Regions from separate parts of the Arthrobacter sp. NEB 688 genome, predicted to be linked through region 2. Evidence: predicted binding sites of a transcription regulator. Region 2 holds the regulator's gene; the other holds the start of a gene.
The links. Region 2 encodes LexA, which represses DNA repair genes until DNA is damaged. Its sites were predicted from a motif close to TCGAACANNTGTTCGA; they were not measured.
Positions count from the first base shown of each region.

Region 1: the regulator LexA is predicted to act here: its motif matches at 4,197-4,212, upstream of HL663_RS05570 (HNH endonuclease signature motif containing protein).

Region 1 covers NZ_CP053707.1:1,172,178-1,179,963, reverse strand. The annotation lists gene HL663_RS05585 (hypothetical protein) at 1-1,117, opposite strand, end outside; gene HL663_RS05580 (DUF3072 domain-containing protein) at 1,243-1,485, shown strand; gene HL663_RS05575 (LLM class F420-dependent oxidoreductase) at 1,511-2,500, opposite strand; gene HL663_RS05570 (HNH endonuclease signature motif containing protein) at 2,540-4,150, opposite strand; gene HL663_RS05565 (hypothetical protein) at 4,393-5,406, shown strand; gene HL663_RS05560 (nucleoside/nucleotide kinase family protein) at 5,467-6,138, opposite strand; gene HL663_RS05555 (patatin-like phospholipase family protein) at 6,132-7,133, opposite strand; gene HL663_RS05550 (cytochrome P450) at 7,206-7,786, shown strand, end outside.
Region 2 covers NZ_CP053707.1:2,277,135-2,284,920, reverse strand. The annotation lists gene HL663_RS10805 (vitamin B12-dependent ribonucleotide reductase) at 1-1,865, opposite strand, end outside; gene nrdR (transcriptional regulator NrdR) at 1,925-2,422, opposite strand; gene HL663_RS10795 (hypothetical protein) at 2,717-2,902, opposite strand; gene HL663_RS10790 (hypothetical protein) at 3,087-3,251, shown strand; gene HL663_RS10785 (cobalamin-binding protein) at 3,274-4,125, opposite strand; gene HL663_RS10780 (GNAT family N-acetyltransferase) at 4,182-4,772, shown strand; gene HL663_RS10775 (LysM peptidoglycan-binding domain-containing protein) at 5,428-5,859, opposite strand; gene lexA (transcriptional repressor LexA) at 6,080-6,793, shown strand; gene HL663_RS10765 (succinylglutamate desuccinylase/aspartoacylase family protein) at 6,806-7,774, opposite strand; gene HL663_RS10760 (ATP-dependent zinc protease family protein) at 7,774-7,786, opposite strand, start outside.

The DNA of each region.
Region 1 (7,786 bases), 1.1 Mb from region 2:
TGCACGGCGGCAGGCCGGCGAGGTTGTTCGTCGGGTCGGCGTCGGGGACGGTCGAGAGGTAGGGGAAGAAGGGGTTCTCCTCGTTCTCCGTCGTCACGACGTCGGCCTCGGCCCCGCTCGCACCCCGGACGAAGAACGTGTGGGCCCCGGCCCGCAGCAGGTCCATCACCCGGCTCTTCGTCATCGCCCACGGGCCGCCGTCCGGCAGGACGCCGCCCAGCATGTTGATGTACGGCTTGCGCCCGACCCGCTGGATGCCGGTCACCTGCCAGCGGCCGGGCGGCAGGGTGTCCGCCACCGGCACCCAGTACTCCTCGATCGGCTGCCAGACGTGCCCGTGGAGGGCGTAGTTGTAGGCGGACGCCTCCCGGTGCCCGGCGCCGTGGTCCCAGATCAGCTCGTCGACCGCGAGCCGGCGGTGCGTGTCGCTCGCCTCGAGCTGCTCCTGGCTCCACGACCGGACGACGATGCCCTGGAAGCCGTCGGGGTCGGACGCCTCGACGACGGCGGCGGGGAAGCTCAGCTCGCGGACGATCGCCGAGACGGCCACGTCCTGCGCGTACCGGTTGAGCCGGTCGACCACGCGCGTCATCCGCTGCTGGACGTACTCGGTGGCGACCTCCTGCGGGGAACGGCCCTCGGCGAGACCGCGCAGGATCTTCGCGCCGACCGCGTCGAGGTCGAGGTCGGCGACGGCCTCGGTCAGCTCGGTACGCAGCAGCTCGACGACCTTCGCGTGGGCGGCCTCGGCCCCGTCGTCGGAGGTCATGTCCTCCTCGAGGAGGATCGCGACGAGCACGAGCCGGCCGGGCACCTCGACCCGGTGCCCGGCGGCCGTGACCACGATGGGCTCGAGGGTGGTGTCGAGGTGGCCGACGGCCGCCGGCACCGTGCGGTTCTCGCCGATGCCCATCGAGCCGCCGAGGCTGCCGTGGCTGCCCGGCGAGGACCAGATCCCGGGCGCCCCGTCGAGCGTCGGCGCGTCCGGGCGGTGGGTGATCGTCCGGCCGTCGAGGGTGACGACGACGGTCCACAGGTACGGCTCGCTGTCGCTCTCGTCGGCGCCGTGGTAGCAGAAGAGCTTCTCGAGGCGGAGGCGGACGGGGATGGTGGCCATGGTCTCTCCCGGGGGGCGTGGTGCGGTCACGCGGCAGGAGGCGGCCCGCCGGGTAGGTGATACACGCACCCGTCGACCTGGGCGCTGCGGGCCGGGGTGTCGGACCCCGTCCGTAGCGTGCGGGGATGACCACCCAGGACCAGAACCCCGACCAGACCGAGCCGATCCAGGACCCGCAGGACGCCACGAAGCCGCCGGAGCAGTGGGCGACCGGTGACGAGCCCGCCACCGGCCCCCAGCTGAGCTACCTCTCGACCCTCGCCCGCGAGGCGGGCCGCGAGGTGCCGGAGGGCCTGACCAAGGCGCACGCCTCCGAGCTCATCGACGAGCTGCAGGGCGCCTCGCCGCGGGTCGACCCGCAGGCCTGACGCAGCGCGGCGCCCCGCGTGCGGGTCAGCGCGACCGCACGAGGGGCGCCAGCGCCTCGGCCATCATCGAGACGACCCCGGGCACGTGCCCGTTGGCGACCATGTTGACGACGAGCCCGTCGACCCCGTGGTCGAGCACCCGCTCCTGCAGCTGCCCGGCCACCTCCTGCGGCGTGCCCGCGAACTGCCGGTCCGTGGCGGCTCGTCGCTGGTTCTCGTCCATCGTGTCGAGGTCGACGCCGCGGGCGCGCAGGAAGTCGCGGTGCATCCGGCGGGCCGCGTCGCCGTCCTCGTCCATCATGACGAACGCGAGGTAGCTCGTCTCGAGGGTGGAGCGCTCGCGCCCCTCCTCCTCGCACCGGGCCGCGACCGCTTCGAGCTTGCGCGGGAGGTCCGCGGCGTTGCAGATGAGGTTGAGGTGCGCCGCGTGCCGGGCCGCGTACTTGAACGTCTTCCGCTCTCCCCCACCGCCGATGAGGATGGGCAGGTCGTCACGCAGGCGCGGCTCGTTCATCGCCGACTCGGTGCGGTACCAGTCGCCGGAGACCGTCGGCCGCTCGCCCCGCAGCATCGGCTCGATGATCGAGAGCGCCTCCTCGAGCCGCTGGAAACGGTCGGTGAAGGTGCCGAACTCGAACCCGAGCTGGCGGTGCTCGAGCTCGAACCACCCGGCGCCGATGCCGAGGACGGCTCGCCCCCCGCTCACGAGGTCGAGGGTCGTCACCTCCTTGGCGAGCAGCGTGGGGTTGCGGTACGTGTTTCCGGTGACGAGCGTCGACAGCTGCACCCGCTCGGTGGCCGTCGCGAGCGCGCCGAGGAGCGTGTAGGCCTCGAGCATCGGCTCGTCCGGCTCGCCGATCCCGGGCAGCTGGTAGAAGTGGTCCATCACGAGGACGGCGTCGACGCCGGCCGCGTCCGCCTCCTGCGCCTGCTGGACGACCGTCGGGACGATGCGTGCGGGGTCGCCCCCGGGGTAGCTGAAGTTCGGGACCTGGTAGCCGAGGCGGACGCTCATCCTCGGAACGCTACGCCCGTGACGCCGCCGTCGGGCCGCTCAGAACGGGGGCGACGACGGCAGCGTCGGGCGGCGCCGGCGGTGGCGCGGCGGGACGTCGACGACGAGGTCGCCGGGCGGCCGCCCGCGGGGTCGGTGGACCTCGACGCGGCAGGCTCGGGCGGTCGGCGCAGGGGCGCCGTGCTCGAGGCGGAACTCGAGGGCGGAGTGGGGTGCGTCGCTCGCTCCCAGGCTCGGTGCACGCGGCGGCCGGTCCTCGTCGGACCCGCTGTCGGGGAGGACGACGGGCCGGTGGTCCGGGGGATGGGTGGTGCGCCGCCGCCCGGCGGGGTCCACCCATGTCATCGTCGCGTCGGGATGGAGGAGGGCCGACCATCCCGGCCGCTGCTTCGTGCGGTGATGGCGCCGGCAGAGGCAGACGAGGTTGGTCGCCGCCGTCGGGCCGGCGGGCCACGCCACGACGTGGTCGAGGTCGCAGAACCGGGCGGCGACCTGGCAGCCGGGGAAGCGGCAGCGCCCGTCCCGGGCCCGGACCAGCCGCGCGAGGCGGGCGCCCGGCCGGTAGCCCTCGGTGGTCGGACCGTCGACGGCGGACAGCGCGCCGCTCGCGGGGTCGACCCCGACCCGCCCGAGGTGGTCGGTGCGGCACGACGTCGACGCGACCGCCCGCTCCAGCCAGTCGCGGGCGACGAGGACGGGCTCACCGGGGGCAGCACCGTGCACGGTCACGAGGTCACCCGGCTGCTCGACGGCCCCCGACCGCGCCGACCGGACCGCACCGTCGGGAGAACCGTCCGGAGCGACGGTCACGAGGTGGACCTGGAGGTCGATCGTCGCGCTGCCGGTCACGAGGTCGGTGAGCGCCCGGGCCCGCGCCCGGTCGATGCCATCGCAGGTGCCGTCGGCGACGAGGCGCTGCGCGAGGGCGTCGATGGCGGCCCACGCCCGGGAGGCCTCCTCGGAGGGAAAGGTGCCGAGCCAGGTGTCGGTGCCGGGCTCGTCGACCCATCGCCGCAGCGACGACGCGGAGCGGGCGCGGACGGCCCTGCGCCGCAGGAGGTCCGGCGAGATCCGGGCCAGCACCCGCCGCACCCGCCGGCGCAGGCGGGGAGCGTCCTCGACGCCGAGGAACGCGTCGACGGCCTCGCACACCGTGGCGGCGACCTCCGCCGGGACCTCCTCGAGCTCGTGGGCGACGACGCCGGCCCGGTACCCGTCCACGCGGCCCTCGGTCATCGCGGCGTGCAGACGTCCCAGGCCGGTCGCCGTGCCCGTGCCCTCGGGGCCGTCGGCGGCGCGGCGGACGGCGTCGCGCACCCAGCGCTCGGCGTGCGCGGCGGTCATCCCGAGGACGCCGGAGACGATCGACGGCGCGTCGAGCGAGACGTGGCCGGGAGCCCGGTGGGTCTCGACGAGCTCGCCGGTCCCGAGCACGTGCGGCTCGATCGCCGCGAGCCGCACGACCACCTCGGCCTGCGCCGCCTCGACGACATCGGCCAGGGCCCGGAGCTCGCCGAGAGCGGCCGCCCACTCCTCGCTCGAGCCGCAGGCGACGGTCGGGGACAGGACCTCACGCACCAGCCGGCGTGCCGTGTGCGCCGCCTGCGCGACGTCCCCGGGACCCGGCCCGAGCGTGCTCGTCGATGCCATTCGCTCCCCCTCCCCTCGTGACCCCATCCTACCGCCGAGACATCCGTCGAACAAGGGTTCGACAGTACCAAATCGTCTGCCGCTCAACGACTCTCGCCCATCAAGAGTGCGGCTCGCCGGCCGCCGCCCACCCCTGCGCGGACCCCAGGGGAGCGCTCCCCATGTCCCCCGGGCCCCGCCGGGCCTACGGTGACCGGGACGGCGGCGCACCGGCGCCGCCCCACGAGGGGAGACCACACGACATGGCACGACTGAAGACCCTGGCCGCCGCGCTGGCGGCCGTCACGCTCGGCGGGCTCGTCACCGTCGCGACGCCGGGCGCGGCCGTCGCGGAGGACTCGATGTGCCGCACGACGACCGGCAGCTCGGACTTCTACCCGGGCCCGTCCGCGAGCGCCACGTACGACGACACCTTCCACAACAGCGTCGCGGTCCCGGCCGGCCTCCTCGACGGCCGCTACGTGCCGCAGGGCCTGGCCTACTGGAACGACGTCCGCGGCACCGACGACGTGCTGCTCATCTCGGCGTACCACGACGACAACGGCAACGGCACTCCCGACGGTCCGAGCGCGGTCTTCGGCGTGTGGCTGAGCGGCCCGGACCGCGGCGAGAGCCTCGGCCGGATGCTCATCCCGACCACGCACGCCGGTGGCATCGCCGTCGCCGGGGGGTACGTCTACGTCGGCGGCGAGGGCATCGTCCGCTACTGGTCGGCGTCGGGGGTCAGGTCCGTGCTCCTGGCGGCCAACAACAACCACACCTACACCCCCAAGGACACCCAGGACGTCGCCGGCAAGGCCTCGTTCCTCGGCACCCAGGGCGGGTACGTCTGGACCGGCGACTTCTCGGAGACGAGCCACCAGAGCATGTGGCGCTACCGGCCCAACAGCGACGGCTCCCTCACCTACACGAGCACCAAGCGCACCGTCCCCGCGAAGACCCAGGGGATGACCACCGTCGGGTCCCGGTTCGTCTTCGCGACCTCCTACGGCCGCAACGACCGCGGCAACGTCTGGGTGCGGTCCACCGCCTCCACCGGCGACGTCACCGACGCCACGTCCTTCTGCATGCGCGCCCCCTCGATGATCGAGGGCCTCGCCTACGGGAGCTCGAACGGCAACGCCCACGTCTGGGCGCTCTACGAGAGCGGCGCCTACACGTACAACAAGGGCCTCGACGACCCGCGCAACCCGATCACGAACATCCACTGGGCCGAGGGCTCGACCCTCGCCGGTCTGTACGGCCAGTCCGACTGAGCCGCAACCCGACCCATCCTGACGGCGCCGGATCCCGCGAGGGGTCCGGCGTCGTCGGCGTCAGCGCGCCGGCAGCTCCCAGCCCCCGTCGGTGGCCAGCACGACCCGGTCTGCGGCACCGGCCCGCTCGCGCACCAGCGCGGTGTTGCGGTCGTCGACCGCCGCCACCCAGGCCTGCGCCTCCTGCGGCGTCTTGCCGAACTCGACGTGCCGCGCCAGCAGCCGCTGCCGGCGCAGGGCGTCGTCGCCGTCGACGAACCAGACGGCGTCGAGCGCGGCCCGCGCCTCGCGCCAGTCGCCCTCCAGCAGCAGGTAGTTGCCCTCGGTGACGACGAGCCGCGCTCCCCCGGGCACGACGACGGCCCCGGCCAGCGGCTGCTCGAGGACGCGCTCGAAGCCCGGCGCGTACACGTCGCGCTCGGGGTCCTCGCGCAGCCGGCGCAGCAGGGCCGCGTAGCCCCGCGCGTCGAAGGTCTCGGGGGCGCCCTTGCGGTCGCGGAGACCGAGCCGCTCGAGCTGGACGTCCGCGAGGTGGTAGCCGTCCATCGGCACCTGGGCGACCCACGCGGCCCCGCGCCGCCGCGCGAGCTCGGCGACGAGCGCCTCGGCCAGGGTCGACTTGCCCGCTCCGGGCACACCGGCGACGCCGAGCAGGGCCCGTTCGCCGGCCGTCGTCCGGACGAGCTCCTCGGCGAGGTCGGCGAGCGCCCCGACGCCGGCGGCGCTCACCATCCCGCCTCGTCGAAGGCCCGCTCGGTCAGCTCGCGGCCCAGCGCGATCATCTCCGAGGCGCGGTGGAAGTCCATCGTGCGGCAGGCGTCGGAGGGCACCGAGACGAGGACGTCCGGGGGGTTGCTCGCCATCCGGTAGCGCGTGATGAGCGCGGCCATCGTGTCGAACGAGCGGTTGAAGATCTCGGCGGACGCGAGCTCCTTCGGCGCCGGCGAGAACCCGGGGGCCGAGGCCAGCGCCGGCGAGCCGCCCCCCTCCGTGACCGCCTCGACGTCCTCGGCGACCATCTCGCGGGCGGGCGCCTCGGTCGTCGTGTCGTGCGAGCCACCGCCCATGAGCGCCGACACCCGGTGGGTCAGCGAGCGCACCGAGCCCGCGACGGTGCTCGTCACCCCCGGCGAGCGCACCGGCGCGACGGGCATCCCCGTGCTGTGCCCGGCCTGGAGGCTCACCGCGACGGTGAGGTCGGACATGACGGCGGCGGTCGGCTCGATCGGCACCGGGTTCATGAGGCCGCCGTCGACGAGGAGGCGGCCGTCGACGACGATCGGCGTCACGAGGCTGGGGATCGCGACGGACGCGCGGATGGCCGTCGCCATCGGCCCCCGCTGGAACCACACCTCGCGCCGGTGGTTGAGGTCGGTCGCGACCGCCGTGAACGGCACGGCGCAGTCCTCGATGAGGGTGCCGTCGAGGATCTCGCCGACCTTGGCGAAGATGCGCTCGGCCCGGATGGCGCCGCCCCCGCCGAGGTTCATGTCGAGCAGCCGCCACACGTCGTACTGCGTCAGCCCGGTGACCCACTCCGTGTAGGCGTCGAGCCGCCCGGCCGCGGCCAGCCCGCCGACGAGGGCGCCCATCGAGGTGCCGGCGACGGCCACGACCTCGAACCCGCGCTCCTCGATGACCTGGAGCGCCCCGATGTGCGCGTACCCGCGTGCTCCGCCGGCGCCCAGCGCCAGCGCCACGCGTCGACCCGTGCGCTCAGGACCCATGGGCTCAGGGTACGTCGACCTCCCCACCCGCCGGCGCCCGCAGCGATAGCCTCGGGACCGGAGGAGGCACCCATGGACGCAGCACGCGCGGCCCGGCGCACCCCTCCGGCCGACCCCGCCCTCCTGCCGCCCGGCCCGCGCCTGCCCCGCCTCGTCCAGAGCGTCGGGATGATGCGCTTCCGCCACCGCTGGGTGCCCTGGCTGCACCGCCGCTACGGGGACGTCGTGACGGTCCGGCTCTTCCCCAGCACCCGCAACACCGTCCTCGTCAGCGCACCGGACGCCGTCCGCGACGTCTTCGCCGGCGACCCCGCCGTCTTCCGCGCCGGCGAGGCCAACGCCATCCTCGGGCCGGTCATGGGCGAGCACTCGGTGCTGCTCGTCGACGGCGAGGAGCACCGGCGCGCCCGGCGCCTCCTCACGCCCGCCTTCTCCGGCCGGGCGCTGCGCGGCTACGCCGACCTCGTGACGGGGCTGGCGAAGACCGAGGTCGGTTCCTGGACACCGGGGGTCGCCTTCCCCGTGCTCGACCGGATGAACGCCGTCACGCTCGAGGTCATCCTGCGCGTCGTCTTCGGCGTCACCGACGAGGCCCGGCTCGCGCGGCTGCGGCCCCTCGTCCGCGAGCTCGTCGACGTCAGCCCGCTCGTCTT
Region 2 (7,786 bases):
GTCTTCAGGCCGGGGGCGTCGATGACGTGACCCTTGTCGGCGATGTACTCGACGATCGCCTCGACGGTCTCCTCGGTGTAGCCGAGCTTGCGCAGCGCGCGCGGGATCGTCAGGTTGACGATCTGCATCGAGCCACCGCCGACGAGCTTCTTGAACTTGACGAGCGAGAAGTCCGGCTCGATGCCGGTCGTGTCGCAGTCCATCATGAAGCCGATGGTCCCGGTCGGCGCGAGCACGGAGGCCTGCGCGTTGCGGTAGCCGTTCTTCTCGCCGAGCTTGACGACGTCGTCCCAGGCCTTGGTGGCGACCCGGTGGATGTCCTTGTCCATCGTCGAGAGGGTGCGGACCGCGTCGTTGGCGGCGGCGTGCTTGCGCATGACGCGGTTGTGCGCGTCGGCGTTGCGGGCGTAGCCGGCGTACGGGCCGACGACCGCGGCCATCTCGGCGGAGCGCTTGTAGGCGGCGCCGGTGAGCAGCGAGGTGATGGTCGCGGCGATCGCCCGGCCACCGTCGGAGTCGTACCCGTGGCCGGTGGCCATGAGCAGCGCGCCGAGGTTGGCGTAGCCGATGCCCAGCTGACGGTAGTCGCGCGTGGTCTTGCCGATCGGCTCGGTCGGGAAGTCCGCGAAGCAGATCGAGATGTCCATCGCCGTGATGACGAGCTCGACGACCTTCTGGAAGGTGACGGCGTCGAAGGTGTCGTCGTCCTTGAGGAACTTCAGGAGGTTGAGCGAGGCGAGGTTGCACGAGGAGTTGTCGAGCGACATGTACTCCGAGCACGGGTTGGACGCGGTGATGCGGCCGGTCTCGGGGTTGGTGTGCCAGTCGTTGATCGTGTCGTCGTACTGGATGCCCGGGTCGGCGCACTCCCACGCGGCCGTGGCGATCTTGCCCATCAGCTCGCGGGCGTCGACGGTCTCGATGACCGAGCCGTCCATCCGGGAGGTGAGGCCGAACTCGGTGCCGTCCTGGACGGCGCGCATGAAGGCGTCGTTGACGCGGACCGAGTTGTTCGCGTTCTGGTACTGGACGGAGGTGATGTCCTTGCCGCCGAGGTCCATGTCGAAGCCGGCGTCGCGCAGCGCGCGGATCTTGTCCTCCTCGCGCGCCTTGGTCTCGACGAACTCGACGATGTCCGGGTGGTCGACGTCGAGGACGACCATCTTGGCCGCGCGGCGGGTGGCGCCACCGGACTTGATGGTGCCCGCGGACGCGTCGGCGCCGCGCATGAAGGAGACCGGGCCGGAGGCGGTGCCGCCGGAGGAGAGGAGCTCCTTGGACGAGCGGATGCGCGAGAGGTTCAGGCCCGCGCCCGAGCCGCCCTTGAAGATGAAGCCCTCCTCCTTGTACCAGTTGAGGATGGAGTCCATCGAGTCGTCGACCGAGAGGATGAAGCAGGCGCTGACCTGCTGCGGGCTCTTGGTGCCGACGTTGAACCAGACCGGCGAGTTGAAGCTGAACACCTGGTGCAGCAGGGCGTAGGTCAGCTCGTGCTCGAAGATCTCGGCGTCCTCGGCGTTCGAGAAGTAGTCGAAGTCCTTGCCCGCCTTGACGTAGGTGAGGACGACGCGGTCGATGAGCTGCTTGAGCCCGGTCTCGCGCTCGGGGGTGCCGACCGCGCCGCGGAAGTACTTCGTCGTGACGATGGTGGAGGCGTTGACGCTCCAGAAGTCGGGGTACTCGACCCCGCGCTGCTCGAAGATCGTCGCGCCGGTCTTCCAGTTCTGCTGGACGACGTCGCGCTTCTCCCAGGTCACCTCGTCGTAGGGGTGCACGCCCGGGGTGGTGTAGATCCGCTCGATCTTCACCCCCTTGCCCTTGGCGGCCTTGCGGGCACCTGCACGTGCTCCGGCGACATCGGTCATGCCTCTTCCCTTCGTTCTGCCCCCTCTGGCGGGGGCGGTGGTGACCTGGTGGTGCTGTTCTACTGCTGGGGTGTGACAGGCGCGGTGGCCTGCGGTTCCTGGGCGGTCGCCTCGCGTTCGGCGCGCAGGAGGGTGATGGCCGACTCGAAGTCCTCGAGGGACTCGAAGGCCTGGTAGACGGAGGCGAAGCGCAGGTAGGCGACCTCGTCGAGCTCGCGCAGCGGCCCGAGGACGGCCAGGCCGACCTCGTGCGCGTCGATCTCGGCCGAGCCCGCGCTGCGGATCGACTCCTCCACCTTCTGGGCGAGGACGGCGAGGTCGTCCTCGGTGACCGGGCGGCCCTGGCAGGCCTTGCGGACACCGACGAGGACCTTCGCCCGGCTGAACGGCTCGGTGGTGCCGGAGCGCTTGACGACGCTCAGGCTGGCGGTCTCGACGGTGGTGAACCGGCGGCCGCACTCCGGGCACTGACGACGGCGGCGGATGGCCGTGCCGTCGTCGGTCGTGCGGGAGTCCATGACCCGGGAGTCGGTGTGCCGGCAGAACGGACAGTGCATGACGGCGGACCTCCCCCTGTGGACGAAACGGTGGACTCGAGTGTGAACAACCTGTGGAGAACCCGCATTTCGTGTGCACAAGATGTGGACGAACTACAGCGGTGTAACCACTAGATGTTGTGGCCATCGTGCCACCCGTGTGACCCGCGACGCAACAGGGGGAGGCCGAAGATCGTCCGTTCGGCCATCTGCGCAGGTCAGCGGGGGTGCAACCCCTTCAGGAGGGCCGGACGGCGGCGTGTCGCACCACCACCGGTGGACGCATCCGCCGGCCGAGGCACCAGATCTGGGGGTCTACTCCCCCGGAGCCGTGCTCTGGTGGACCAGGGCCGCGGTGAGCGCCCCGTGCCAGTCCCCGCGCCCGAGGCTGCCCCGCGCCCCGGCCCCGCAGCCGCACTCCCAGTGCCACCGGCCGAGGGCGTCGCAGCCGACGACCGGGTGGTGGGTGCGGCGGGCGGTCCGCCGGCGCGAGGTGCTCATGGACCTCAGGAGGACCCGCCGCCGCCGCTGATACGAGCATCGTCCGTTCGGCCAGCACTGCGCCGCCGAACACCCGGCACGGGCCGTCTTTGCCATTCCTTGACCAAACCCTGATGCGACTCTGGTCAATGTCAGGGAAAAGTCGGGGGCAACGCGTCTGGGAGGACACGTGATGGGTTACACCATGGAAGGTCCTCTGGGCCGCTACACCGAAGGGGCCTCGCGCCGCGAGCCCGGGCTCGGGCCCGCCTCGCCGCTGCTCGACCTCCTCCTCGTCGGCTTCGCCGCCCTGGGCCGCCGCGCCCAGGCGATGCACGACGACGAGGACCACCGCCTGCGCCGGCACTGACCCCCGCCGCTCCCCCGCCCGCTCACCCGAGGGGATGGAGGAAGGCCGCCAGCTCCTCGACGCCGTCGACGAGCCGCGGCCCCGGTCGCGCCCACAGCCCGTCGGCGTCGACCGCGTGCACGGCGACCCCGTCTGGCAGCACCCCGGCGGCCAGGAGCGCGTCGGCCTGGCGCTGCGCCCCGGCGCGGTCGTAGCCGCACGGCGCGACGACGACCACCTCGGGGGACGACGCGGCCAGGTCCTCCCAGCCGATGGCCACCGAGCGCTCCCCCGCCGCCCCGAGCACGTTCTCGCCGCCGGCGAGATCGACCATCTCGGGGATCCAGTGCCCCGGCGCGAACGGCGGGTCGGTCCACTCGAGGACCGCGACCCGCGGGCGCGCCCGCCCGGCCACCCGCTCGCGCACCGCGTCGAGGCGCCGCCGCAGGTCGGCGACGAGCGCCGCCGCCTCGGCCGGTCGTCCGACCGCCTCCCCCACGGCGCTGACGGAGGCCAGCACCTCCTCGAGGGTGTGCGGGTCGACGGTGAGCACCTCGGCGCGGCAGCCGAGGTGGCGCAGCGCCGCGTCGACGGTGGAGACGTCGAGGGCGCACACCGCGCAGAGGTCCTGCGTGACGACGAGGTCGGCGTCGAGGTCGGCCAGGGCGCCGGCGTCGAGGTGGTAGAGGTCCTCGCCGCGCTCGACCGCCGCGCACACGGCCGCGTCGATCTCGCCCGGCTCCAGCCCCTCGGGCAGGGCCGACGTCGAGACGACCCGGCGCGCACGGGCCTGCGCGGGGAAGTCGCACTCGAAGGTGACCCCGACGACCTCGTCGCCCGCGCCGAGCGCGAAGAGGATCTCGGTGGCCGAGGGGATCAGGCTGACGATGCGCACGCCCCGACCCTACGGAGGCGGTGGCGCGCTGTCGGTCGTCGGTGCTTGGCTGCGGCATGACCACCTGGGAGACCCACCCCGTCACGCCGGACCGGTTCGAGGACTTCGCCGACGTCGTCAACCCGAACCGGCGCGCCACGCACTGCTGGTGCCTCTCGCACCGGCTGCGACAGCGCGAGATCGACGAGCTCGGCGAGGGCAGCCGCGAGCAGGCCGCCCGTCGCCTCTGCGCGCGCGAGGTCCCGCCCGGGGTCGTCACCTACCGCGACGGCGTCCCGGTCGGCTGGTGCAACATCGGCGCCCGCAGCGACATCCCTCGCCTCGTGCACTCGACGAAGATCCACCCGGTCGACGACGTGCCGGTGTGGAGCATCGTCTGCCTCGTCGTGCGCGGCGGCCACCGGCGCCAGGGCGTGACGTCCCACCTCATCGAGGGGGCCGTGGCGTGGGCGGCCGCGCAGGGGGCGCCGGCGGTCGAGGCCCACCCGGTCGACCCCGGCGAGGGGCGGATGGACCTGACGATGGCCTTCGTCGGCACGCGAAAGATGTTCGAGCGGGCCGGCTTCGAGGAGGTCGGCGTCACCGACGCGGTGGCCAGCAGGATGCCGCGGCTCGTCCTGCGCCGCACGCTCCCCGGCGGCGGGTGAACGCACTGGTCCCCCCACCCCTGACCCGGTCGGGGGTCAGGGGTGAGGGGACCTGCGTACCCCAGCGGCGCGGGGCCGTGGCCTCCCGGGGAGGCGACGGCCGGGGCCGCTTCGCTCTCGTCGTCGGTTCGGTGGAGAGCCAGCGACGACGAGGGTGCGGCCCGGGGACCCTCTGTGTATCCCCGGGCCGCACGTCTCATTCCCCGGGGCTCTGGCTGTGGTGCACGAGTGCCGCCGTGTAGGCGCCGTGCCAGCCTCCCGAGGTGTCGGACCCGCGGGCGCCGCATCCGCACGACCAGTGCCACCGGCCCTGGCCGCCGCACTGGACGACCGGGTGGTGGGAGTGGCGGGAGGAGCTGCGCCGACGTGTCCGCATGCCCTGAAGTCTGTTGGTGCACAGCCCTGTCGCGCAGGGCAGGACGGCGCCGGCGGGCCGATGGGCCCGCGAGGTCCGACAGGTCGGCGGATGCTCCCTCCCCCGTTCGGCCGAGTGTGGCGCGGTTGACACCGACCGCCCGCAGGACCCACCCGCACGAGCGGGGCGGACAGCACGGAGGGCGTCGCCTTCCCTGCACGGGAGACGACGCCCTCCGGCGTCCGAGTCGGGTCGAGGGACTCGGGGATCGTGACGCGCCCGGGGGCGCGTGCGCGGGGCTCAGCCCGCGGGGATGACCAGCTGCTGGCCGGCGCGCACCTGGGCGGTGCTCAGGTCGTTGGCGAGCTGGATGGCGACGATGCCGTCGCTGATCGACATCGAGGGAAGCTCGGTGGCCGCGATCTCGGAGAGGGTCTGGCCACCGGTGACCGAGACGGTGTGCGCCGGCTCGGCCGCGCCGGCCCCGCCGAGACCCCGCAGGCCGAGGACGGTGGCGAGGGCGAGCGTCGCCATCACGAGCAGCACGAGGCGGCCGCGGCGCGTGATGCGCAGCGCGGGCTCGGCGACCGCGGCGGCGCGGCCGCCCTGGCCGGCGCCGTCGATGACGACCAGCCGCGGGCGGCGGGGAGCCACCGGGTGGGTGCTGCCGAGGTCGGTGGGGTGCCAGGCGATCGCGCTCATCATGTCCTCCATCCCGGCGGCCAGGGCCACCGTCGAACCGGTGTTCGATAGAACGTCTGTACGAGTTATAGCACGCGTGTTCGAGGCGGACAAGACACGCGTCGAACACCTGTTTGAGTTCGGGGCCGCCCGCTCGTAGGATGTCCGCATGCAGGTCAGACTGCACGGCACCACCGACAAGCCGTCTGACCTGCACAAACACCGGTCAGGACACCCCGTCGTACGGGGTGGCCTCAGCAAAGGGGTCGAGATGGCACGTCCGAGGAACGCCGACATCCACGAGATGCCCGACCGCGGCGACGGCGGGGACCTCACCCACCGCCAGCGCAAGATCCTCGAGGTCATCCGCAACGCCGTCGACCGGCACGGGTACCCGCCGAGCATGCGCGAGATCGGCGAGGCCGTCGGCCTCACCTCCCCCAGCTCGGTCGCCCACCAGCTCTCCGCGCTCGAGCGCAAGGGCTTCCTGCGGCGCGACCCCAACCGCCCGCGCGCCATCGAGGTCGTCTCCCCCGACCGCCAGGGCAGCGGCTACCGCCGGCCCGAGCAGGACGAGGGCGACGTGACCGGCATCGGCGACTCCCGCCCCGAGGCCTCCTACGTGCCGGTCCTCGGCCAGATCGCCGCCGGTGTCCCGATCACCGCCGAGGAGGTCGTCGAGGACGTCTTCCCGCTGCCCAAGCAGATCGTCGGCGAGGGCAGCCTGTTCCTCCTCAAGGTCGTCGGCGAGTCGATGGTCGACGCCGCCATCTGCGACGGCGACTGGGTCGTCGTGCGCCAGCAGCCGACCGCCGAGAACGGCGACATCGTCGCGGCGATGCTCGACAACGAGGCGACCGTCAAGACCTTCAAGCGGCGCGACGGCAAGGTCTGGCTCATGCCGCACAACCCGGCCTTCGAGCCGATCGACGGCGACCACGCGACGATCCTCGGCAAGGTCACCGCGGTCCTGCGCCGCGTCTGACCCCGCCCGGCGTCAGTCCTCGACCTCGGCGATGTGCACGACGGCGTCGCCGGAGTTGACCAGGGGCGCCTCGGTGCGCCCGACGACGATCCCGGAGCGGTCGGCGTGCACGAGGCGCACCCGCTTGCCGAGCGAGTCGAAGAGGCCGCCCAGGCGCGCGCCGCGCTCGACCCGCTCCCCCAGCCCGACCTCGAGGTGCAGCATCCCGGTGCCGCGGGCGCGGACCCACCCGCTGCGGAACGACACCGCCGACGGCGCCGGCGGGTCCTCGGCCACCGGGTCGGTCATCCCGAGCGCGGCGAGGACCCGGCGCACGCCGAGCACGCCGGCGTCGACCGCCCAGCGGTCCATCCGCCACGCCTCGCCCGCCTCGTAGAGCAGCACCGTCGCGCCCCGCTCGCGTGCGGCGTACCGCAGCGAGCCGTCGCGCAGCCGCGCGTTGAGCATCACGGGCGCCGCGAAGGCCTCGGCCAGGGCACGGGTGCGCGGGTCCTCGAGATCGGCCCGCACCTGCGGCAGGTTCGTGCGCCGGTCCGAGCCGGTGTGCAGGTCGATGCCGACCTCGCACTTGTCGACGACCTCGGTCATGAACAGGTGCGCGATGCGGCCGGCGAGCGAGCCGCGCGGCGAGCCCGGGAAGGACCGGTTGAGGTCGCGCCGGTCCGGCAGGTAGCGCTGGCCGGCCGAGAAGCCGAGGACGTTGACGATGGGGACGGCGATCAGGGTGCCGCAGAACGTCTTCGGGTCGAGCCCGGCGACGACCTGCCGCACGACCTCGACCCCGACGGCCTCGTCGCCGTGGATGGCGGCGTCGACCCAGACGGTCGGCCCCTCCTCGCGCCCGTGGACGACGCGTACGGGCAGCTCGACGTCGGCGCCCGTGACGAGCCGCGTGATCGGCAGCGACACCGACTGCGTCCGGCCGGCCCGCACGCGGACGTGGCCGATCTCGAACGAGGGGCGCGGGGTGCGCCGGGGCATCAGGCCCTCCCC